Regions from separate parts of the Guptibacillus sedimenti genome, predicted to be linked through region 1. Evidence: riboswitches for the same ligand, from Rfam matches in the RefSeq annotation. Region 1 holds a riboswitch; the other holds the start of a gene.
The links. Region 1 has a riboswitch for S-adenosylmethionine ahead of PQ578_RS11165 (assimilatory sulfite reductase (NADPH) flavoprotein subunit). Riboswitches for the same ligand answer to the same signal wherever they lie in the genome.
Positions count from the first base shown of each region.

Region 2: another riboswitch for S-adenosylmethionine. It lies ahead of PQ578_RS06985 (YezD family protein); the one in region 1 lies ahead of PQ578_RS11165 (assimilatory sulfite reductase (NADPH) flavoprotein subunit).

Region 1 covers NZ_JAQQWV010000002.1:541,455-546,192, forward strand. The annotation lists gene PQ578_RS11145 (MBL fold metallo-hydrolase) at 1-534, shown strand, start outside; gene PQ578_RS11150 (ABC transporter ATP-binding protein) at 574-1,386, shown strand; gene PQ578_RS11155 (hypothetical protein) at 1,409-1,672, shown strand; gene PQ578_RS11160 (hypothetical protein) at 1,674-2,039, shown strand; SAM riboswitch class I at 2,201-2,312, shown strand; gene PQ578_RS11165 (assimilatory sulfite reductase (NADPH) flavoprotein subunit) at 2,472-4,286, shown strand; gene cysI (assimilatory sulfite reductase (NADPH) hemoprotein subunit) at 4,308-4,738, shown strand, end outside.
Region 2 covers NZ_JAQQWV010000001.1:1,423,946-1,428,683, forward strand. The annotation lists gene ispG (flavodoxin-dependent (E)-4-hydroxy-3-methylbut-2-enyl-diphosphate synthase) at 1-396, opposite strand, end outside; gene PQ578_RS06970 (hypothetical protein) at 537-866, opposite strand; gene PQ578_RS06975 (DUF1002 domain-containing protein) at 1,051-1,926, shown strand; gene PQ578_RS06980 (NfeD family protein) at 1,998-2,654, shown strand; SAM riboswitch class I at 2,771-2,876, shown strand; gene PQ578_RS06985 (YezD family protein) at 2,973-3,116, shown strand; gene PQ578_RS06990 (phosphoadenylyl-sulfate reductase) at 3,215-3,937, shown strand; gene cysP (sulfate permease) at 3,934-4,738, shown strand, end outside.

The sequences.
Region 1 (4,738 bases):
CTTGATCAGCGTGTAGAAGAAGGAACAGAAATTGAATTTTGTGCAACCGCAATTAAGAAGGAATTTGTGAAGCAACGTGATATAACGATTATGCTTCCGGATGTAACTTTTGAAGGAAAACTAGAAATTGATTTAGGTGGCGTGACGTGTGTTCTTCAACATGTTGGTGGAGACCATGCGGCTGACTCGGTTGTCGTCTACATAAAAGAAGAGAAAATTCTATTTTTAGGCGATTGCTTTTATCCTGATATTTTTTCTAGTAAAACGAATTATACAGTAAAAACGACTACCCAGTTGCTTGATGTACTAGAAGGCTTTGAGGCCGAATGGGTGATTTTATCGCATGGTGAAGCCATTTCGAGCGAAGCTTTTGCGAGAGAAGTAAAGCTTCTACGCACGGTTTCCTCCCTTACTGGACCTTCAAACGGAGATGAAGAACAGATGCAAATCGCTTACGAGAAAATCGTGGAAAGAGAGCTTAATGAAGAGGAACTTGAAGTGATTCAAGAGTTCGCAAACGGGTATAATCTCTAAAGATTTTAAAGATATATTGTAGAGAATGGAGGGAGCGCTATGGCGATCGTTCATGTTGAGAACGCCTATTATCAGCGGCAGAACCAAATGATTTTATCTGATATTTCTTTTACCATTGAACAAGGACAGCACCAGGCGATCATCGGATTAAATGGCTCAGGAAAAACGACGCTGCTTCAGTTAATTTCCGGAGGAGTTTGGCCATTGCTTCGCTATTCCCCAGTTATCGAAGTGTTTGGTCAGCGGCTTGGACAAACCGATCTAAATGAACTAAGAAGAGCAATTGGATGGGTAAGTAGCGCTTTTACAGAACGAATTTCACCCATACAAGAGGTCACAGAAGTTGTGATTAGTGGGAAATTTGCTTCCGCAGGTCTTTATGAGCATGTAACAGAAGAGGATAAAGTGCAGGCAGAGGAGCTTATGAAGGAGTGGGGGTTGCAGCATTTGCATCATAAGCCTTTTCAAATCTGCTCGCAAGGAGAAAAGCAAAAAATCCTGATTGCGCGAGCCTTAATGGCTTCCCCAAAGCTTCTCATTCTCGACGAACCATGTACGGGTCTTGATTTGTATTCACGTGAAAAGCTCTTAGCTCAAGTGGAGCGACTGGCAAAACAGGTAAATAGTCCAACCATGATCTACATTACGCATCATATTGAAGAAATTGCACCTTCCTTCACTCATGCGATGTTAATGGAAAATGGAAGGATTGCGGTGAAAGGAAAGAAAGAGGATGTCATCACCTCTGAAAATCTAAGTAAAAGCATGGATCTGCCGCTAAACGTGACGTGGAACAAAGGGCGGGCGTGGGTTCAAGTTGTGTCAAATGAGAAGGAGTCAACAGTTAGATAAAAGTTATCGATAAGGAGGTCTCATGAAACACTTTAATAAACTAATGTACGGCTGGTTTTATATTATCAGTCCTCTGATAATTGTGATCGGAAGTCTTCTGTGGAAGTACTATTTGTCTAACCTACCTTTTGGCGAAAGTGTAACGGATACCCTTTCTATTCTTGGAATCTATTATTTCTTCATGAGCCTTCTCTGGTTTTTCAACATGAATAAGGTGGAACGTGTTTCTCGGGAGATGGCACATACGCCTAACCAAAACCAGCAACATAGGGATGGAATGAAATGAAATGAAAGATTTCAACGCACTTACATATAAAGAACTCACGATCCGATATGCGGTGCTGACGATTTTGCTGTCGCTTACAATCTTTGTGGTACCGTACTATTTATCGATATGGACTTATCTTGTTTGTATGGTTATTGCCATCTCTAGCGTTGGGAGAACCCTTGTGAAATGGCTGCGTGGTGAGGTGAGAAAAACGTCTCTTAAGGGAGATGTCATACGAAGCTGTACAGTTTCTTTCATGGCTATTCTCTTATTAGTAACCCCGCTTCCTTATTCGATTGTAGTAAAACTGGGGATTATTCTCTTTCTATTGATTGTGAATATGTTTGAAATTATGAATCTAAAAAATAAGCATCTACGTTCATGAAAATCGACCTAAATCATTTGACTCATTTTTTCATCTATCGCTTGCTCTCATCACGTTTCATTTAATTGAATGGTGATAATTTTCTAATAATACATTGACATTTTGTTAAACAAAAGATATTATTTGAAACAATCATTGTTATCAAAACTTTATAGCAACATTTCTTATCAAGAGAGGTGGAGGGACTGGCCCTTTGAAGCCTCGGCAACCGATGAGTTGAATGATCAACTCATACTGTGCCAAATCCAGCAGGTACATCCTGAAAGATAAGAAGATTGGCATCGTTCTCACAAACCTTTCTTCTTATGCTTAAAGAAGAGAGGTTTTTTTATGTGTATCTTAGAAGAGAGGAGCATACTTCGTATTCATACGGTTTTAAATCCGGGTAAACAACTTGTATTACATTGAATTAACTATGCGAGGTGGATTGTATTGCATTTACAGGTTATGAATAGTCCTTTTGATCAAGAACAAACGGAACTCTTAAATCGTCTATTACCAACACTAAATGAAACGCAGAAAATTTGGCTGAGTGGGTATCTTTCTGTTCCGGGAGTGGCAGAAACAGCGGCAACTACTGAAGCTTCCTCAGCGGAAGAAGCGTTCTCAAAGAATGAACCAAAAACGCGTGAGATTACGATTCTTTATGGCTCTCATACGGGAAATGGTCAGTCGCTAGCAGAATCTTTTTTTGAGCGGCTTGATCACGAAAAGTACAACGTTACGCTCTCATCCCTCGATGATTTTAAACCAAAGTCACTTAAGAAAGTAGAAGACCTTTTGTTGATTACAAGCACGCATGGAGATGGCGATCCCCCTGATAATGCGCTAAGCTTTTACGACTTTATCCAAAGTAAGCGAGCTCCTGAATTACGGGAACTCAGATTTTCGGTTCTATCACTTGGGGATAGTTCGTATGAATTTTTCTGTCAAACAGGTAAAGACTTTGACAGACGTTTTGAAGAATTAGGGGGCACTCGACTATACCCTCGTGTCGATTGTGACCTTGATTTTGAAGAGCCTGCCGAGGAGTGGTTTGAAGGAGTGATGGGCGTACTAAGTGATGCCCACTTCACGAATGAAGCGTCACCTTCTAAAGAAGAAGCTACGGAAACGAGTAAAACCTACTCAAGAACGAATCCCTTTAAAGCAGAGATTTTGGAAAATATCAACTTAAACGGTCGTGGATCGAATAAAGAAACGCGTCATCTTGAGCTTGATCTTGAAGGATCCAATCTCGTATACGAACCAGGCGACAGTCTAGGGGTTTATCCTGAAAACGATACCGCCCTTGTGGTTGACCTGATTGAAGAAATGAGTTGGGACCGAGACAGCCAGGTGGTCATAAACAAGCAGGGAGACTTGCAGTCTCTTCAAGAAGCTTTGACGAAGACGTATGAGATTACAAGTCTAACGAAACCACTGCTTAAGAAAATTGCGGAGCTTACCGAGAGCGCAGAGCTTCTCCGCATGGTGAATGCAGAGGGAGAAGAGCTTAAGACCTACATTTACGGAAGAGATCTTATTGATCTAGTGAAAGACTATGGGCCGTGGGAAATCGCTGCAGAGGAGTTTGTGAAGGTGCTTCGGAAAATACCCGTTCGTCTTTACTCCATTGCAAGCAGTCCGAAAGCAAGTGAAGGGGAAGTTCATCTTACCATTGGTGCGCTGCGATATGACGCACACGGTCGAGCTCGTACTGGCGTTTGTTCGGGACAATGCGCGGAGCGCTCACAGGCAGGAGATAAATTGCCGGTCTTTGTTCAACGGAACGAGAATTTTAGATTGCCAAACAATCCAGATACACCTGTCATCATGATTGGCGCAGGTACGGGAGTGGCGCCGTATCGTGCTTTTTTACAAGAGAGAGAAGAAATTGGCGCAGGTGGCGATACATGGTTGTTCTTTGGTGAACAGCACTTTGTTACCGATTTTCTGTACCAGGTCGAATGGCAAAAATGGTTAAAAGAAGGTGTACTTACTCGCATGGATGTCGCTTTTTCACGCGATACAGATGAGAAAGTGTATGTTCAGCACCGCATGCGTGAGCGAAGTAAAGAACTATACGAGTGGCTTCAGAAGGGAGCACACATTTATGTATGTGGCGATGAGAAATATATGGCAAAAGATGTTCACATTGCACTCGTCAACATTCTTGAGGAGCAGGGCGGTTTGAGTGAGTCGGAAGCAGAGGCTTATTTATCGGACTTACGGAACGCGAAGCGCTATCAGCGTGATGTGTACTAAGCGTAATGGAAGGAGTTTGACATGAATAAAAAGACGGCAACGCAAGATGGAAAACCGAGTGAAATGGAGAAAATTAAAGACGAAAGCCACTATTTACGTGGGTCTCTTGTCGAAAGCTTTGCGGATCCGATTACCGCATCAATTCCGGATGCAGATACAAAGCTATTAAAGTTCCATGGTAGCTATATGCAGGACGATCGTGATATCCGCCAGGAGCGAAAGCAGCAGAAGCTTGAACCAGCTTATCAGTTTATGGTTCGCGTCCGTTTGCCAGGTGGCGTAGCGACTCCAGAGCAGTGGCTTGTGATGGATGATCTTGCGAATGAATATGGAAACGGAACGCTCAAATTAACGACGCGTCAAACATTTCAAATGCACGGCATTTTAAAATGGAATATGAAGAAGAGCATTCAGGCAATGGATTCTGTTCTGATGGATTCTCTTGCGGCCTG
Region 2 (4,738 bases), on a different contig from region 1:
AATACGAATTGGAATACCTTTTTCTTTAGCTGCCTTTACAACTGCCTCCACTTTTTCACGACGCCCAATGTTACCTGGGTTAATTCGAATCTTGTCAGCTCCACCTTCAATTGCTTTAAGGGCAAGCTTGTAATTGAAATGGATGTCAACGACAAGAGGAATATTGATTCTTTTTTTAATTTCTGGAATCGCATCTGCAGCTCGATCATCTGGACAAGCAACACGTACGATCTGACAACCAGCTTCTTCAAGACGATTAATTTCAGCTACTGTTGCTTCCACATCGTGCGTTTTAGTGGTTGTCATACTTTGAATAATAACTTCATCGTTACCGCCTATCGTTAAAGGACCTACTTTAACAGGTCTTGTTTTACTACGGTGGGTAATTTCATTCATGCGAAAATCGCTCCTTTTACATGTAGGATTGCTTACCTCATGATTTAGATCGCTTTTATATGCTTCCCTAGTAGGGAATAAGACTCATCTGTAATACTATCCCATTGTAGCAACTTTACAGAGCTATTGACAAGAAATAATCACTGAGCAGATGTGTTGGGATAAGTTGGTATCTTATATTCTTTTCCTATTTGTATCCCTGTAGGATGAATTTTGTTTAATGTTTCAAAATCGTGAACAATCGTTTCAATTGCTACAGGCACCGATCCATTTGCCTTTTCCACTAAAGAAAGAACGGTATCACCAGCGCTAATTTTGTAAACCACATAGGGAGCATCGTCTTTGGGTGGAGCGAGTACTTCTGCTGCTTCAGACTCCACTCTGGGTGAGGGGAGTGTCCCAGTTGTTAAATCATAGTAAGTGGTGTGAAGAATTAGGAGTAAAAGGATTCCCATTAGCAACTTTTTCATCGCTCTCACCTTCCTATCGTGTTTATTTCTTTTATATAAAGGTATGCTTGTCCTTCCATGATATGACAGGTTTCTTAATGAATTATCTTTTCTTTCGAGCAACTGTCGAGTAGAATACAAGGAGATGAGAAGTCTTAACATCTACTCATCGAGCAAGCCTTACGTTAAAAAAGGAGATCAAAACATGTTTAAAAAAGTAATGCCATTTTTTCTGTCAATGTTGTTGATCATGTTCATTGTGCCAATTGTAACGTTCGCTGATGCTAGCGTTGGTGATGTCATTGTGACACTTGGTGAAGATTTATCAGAAGAGCAAAAGCAAACGCTATTAGAAGAAATGAAAGCACCAGACGATGTCATGACCGTGACAGTATCAAATGAAGAAGAGCATAAATACCTTGGCAACTATATTAGTAAAGCCTTAATTGGAACGCGTGCCTTGTCTTCCTCCTCGATTACAATTGGTGAGAAAGATGCTGGGTTAAGTGTGGAAACAAAAAATATCAACTGGGTTACAGATGAGATGTATGCCAATGCTTTAATAACAGCGGGAGTAAAAGACGCTGATATCTACGTAACAGCACCAACGGAAGTATCCGGTACGGCAGCTTTAACTGGTTTGATTAAAGCGTATGAGTTAAGTTCAGATGAAGTCATTCCTGAGGAACAGAAACAGGTTGCAAATGAGGAATTAGTAACGACTGCTCAATTAAGTGATAGTATTGGTGCTGATAAAGCAACAGAGTTAATGACGAAAATTAAAGATGAAATTGCTACAAATCCCCCTGAGACAGAAGAAGACATGAGAACGATGATTAAACAAACGGCTAGCGATTCAGGAATTGAACTAACTCAAGAAGAACTAGATGGACTTGTGGCACTGTTTAATCGAATGAAGAATCTCGATATCGACTGGGATCAAATGAAGAGTCAGCTCGAGAATGCGAGAGAAAATCTTGATGAATTTTTAAACAAAGATGAAACACAATCTTTTATTAAGAAAATAATTGATTTCTTTATTGCGCTTATTGATGGAATAAAAGGGGTATTTCAATCGTAAAGTGACAATGGACTGAAACTTTCTTCTCTCGTTATACGTATTAAGAGTGGAAAGAAAAGGAGGGAGCGAGGATGGAAATCCTATCTTTGCCTGCAGTTGGTTTTCTTGTTGTCTTACTTAGCGTGCTTTTCTTATTCGGAGAGTTGCTTGTTCGAGTAAAAGGGATTTTTGGATTGATTGGAATCCTAATCCTTACATTCTATTTCAGTTACCATTTAACATCATTATCATCTATGGTTTGGATGGGTCTTGTGTTTGCAGTTGGTCTAGGATTAGTTATTCTAGACGGAAAATTATTGAATGACGGAACGTTTGGCCTGATTGGATTAGCAATGATGGTAACGGCAGTTGCTATACCTTCCCCAACTTTTCTATATGGACTGCTTGTTTCAAGTGGATTTTTAATTGGAACTGCGGCGTCCTTTCTGTTTTTAAGAGTATTTCCTGCCAGGTCCATGTGGACGAAGATGACGCTAAAAGATCGTCTTAGTAGTGAAATGGGGTACAACTCAATGAATGTGGAGTATAAAAAATTAGTTGGAGAAACAGCTATCGCCCTTACTCCGTTTCGCCCGAGTGGTACAATTGAAATGAACGATAAAAAGTATAGCGCGATTTCAGCAGGAAGCTGGATCGATAAGGATACGGTAGTTGTAGTAACCTCGGTTGATGGAACGCGCATTGTAGTGGAAGAAAAGAAGGTAGAAAGTAAACGTCATCCGATATAAAACTGAGCCTCGAGTCATAGATTCGGGGTTTTTTTCATATTCTTTACTAATCCGTTTATCCCGATCTCTAAACTAGGGTTGACAGATTGTTAGATAATAGTTAAGATTTAGAAAATAACTTATCAAGAGAGACCGAGGGACTGGCCCGATGACGTCCAGCAACCTGCCTTCGAGGCAAGGTGCTACTTCCAGCAAAATGGAGTCCATTTTGGAAGATAAGGTGAATTAAGGTAACCTAATCTGTCTTTCCAATTTGGGAAGGCTTTTTTAGTTGTTTAGCCTCTCCTATAGATTATGATGAGCAAGGGAGGTTGCAAGATGGGAAGCAAGGAGCAGAACTTTTCAGACGTTGCAGCGCGTATTGAACGAATGCTAAGCACGTTGAAGTATGGATCGATTACACTTGTCATTCAAGATGGAAAGGTGATTCAACTTGAAAGAAAAGAAAAAGAACGACTTTAATTTTAGCGCTGACTAGAGACACTAGAGGCGGTTCTAACCACGGTGGTTAGGACTGCCTCTTTTTTTAGGATAATTTGATTGCCATAGGAGGTTTTGTAATGGAATGGTTATATGAGAACTGGTCAGGCGAGGAGCCGGAATTCAATCAGGATTCAGATACAAAAGGAGCATTGGAAGTTCTTAATTGGGCCTATCAAACTTATAAAGAAGACATCGTATATGCATGTAGTTTCGGTGTGGAAGGTATTGTTCTCATTGATTTGATTTCTCATGTAAATGAGGAAGCTGAAATTGTTTTTTTAGACACCGGACTTCACTTTAAAGAAACGTATCAATTGATTGAGAAAGTAAAAGCAAGATATCCAAAGCTTAAGATAAAGATGAAGCAACCAGAAGAGTCTGTAGAAGAGCAAGCATTAAGTAAAGGGGAGGCACTTTGGGAGAAGGATCCAGGGCAATGCTGTAATTTACGAAAAATTGTTCCTTTACATGAAGAATTAGATGGCGTAAGTGCCTGGATATCGGGCTTAAGAAGAGAACAGTCGCCTCTAAGACAAAAAACGAATTATTTAAATCGAGATAAAAAATTTCAGTCCATAAAAGTTTGTCCACTCATTCATTGGACGTGGAAAGAAATTTGGCGCTACGTCTACGAGAAGGATCTACCATATAATCCCCTTCATGATCAAGGCTATCCCAGTATCGGCTGTGCCGTATGCACAGAAAGAGTTTTGAGTGGAAGCGATTCTAGAGCGGGGAGATGGGCAAGTCAGGAGAAAACAGAGTGCGGGTTGCATCTTGATTCCGCATCAAGCCGATGACGATTGTAGTGATTACAGTTGCGCTGTTCTTTGCCATGAATATTGGAGCAAGTGGCGCAGCTGCATCAATGGGGGTGGCCTATGGAGCTGGTGCCATAAAAAAAAGACGCACAGCACTAGCTTTATGTGCTTTCGGAATAGTAGCCGGGGCCATTTTTGGTGGAGGGAACGTCATTAAGACGATGGGCAGTGGAATTATTCCCACCTCAGTGCTTAGTTTAAAAGTGATTCTAATTATATTCATTTCAGCGACAACGGCACTTTTTCTAGCAAATATTATGGGGATCCCTTTATCAACGAGTGAAGTTACTGTTGGATCAGTTGTAGGGGTAGGCATTGCATACCGTGCATTGTTTTTTTCAAATGTTATGGTCATTATGCTTTTGTGGATTATTATTCCAGTAATTGCTTTTGTGACAGCCTTAATAGTAGGGAAAGGGTTGAAGGCTCTCAAAAAGCGTTTTCACCTTACAACAAAATGGCAAAAAACGCTTACTATCGTTTTAATTGCAGCTGGGTTTCTTGAAGCATTCTCTGCAGGAATGAATAATGTGGCCAATGCAGTAGGCCCTTTAGTCGGAGCGGGAGTTCTTTCCCTTTCTCACGGTGCCTGGTTAGGGGGAGCATTTGTTGCTTTAGGTGCGCTTGTCTTTGGAAGCCGCGTACTTGAAACGAATGGATACCGCATTACACGTTTTTCGCTAGGTGAAGGGTGTGCGATATCGGGAACGAGCGCTGGGCTAGTAATCGGTGCTTCAATGTTTGGGATTCCAGTCCCACTTACACAAATTACAACTTCTT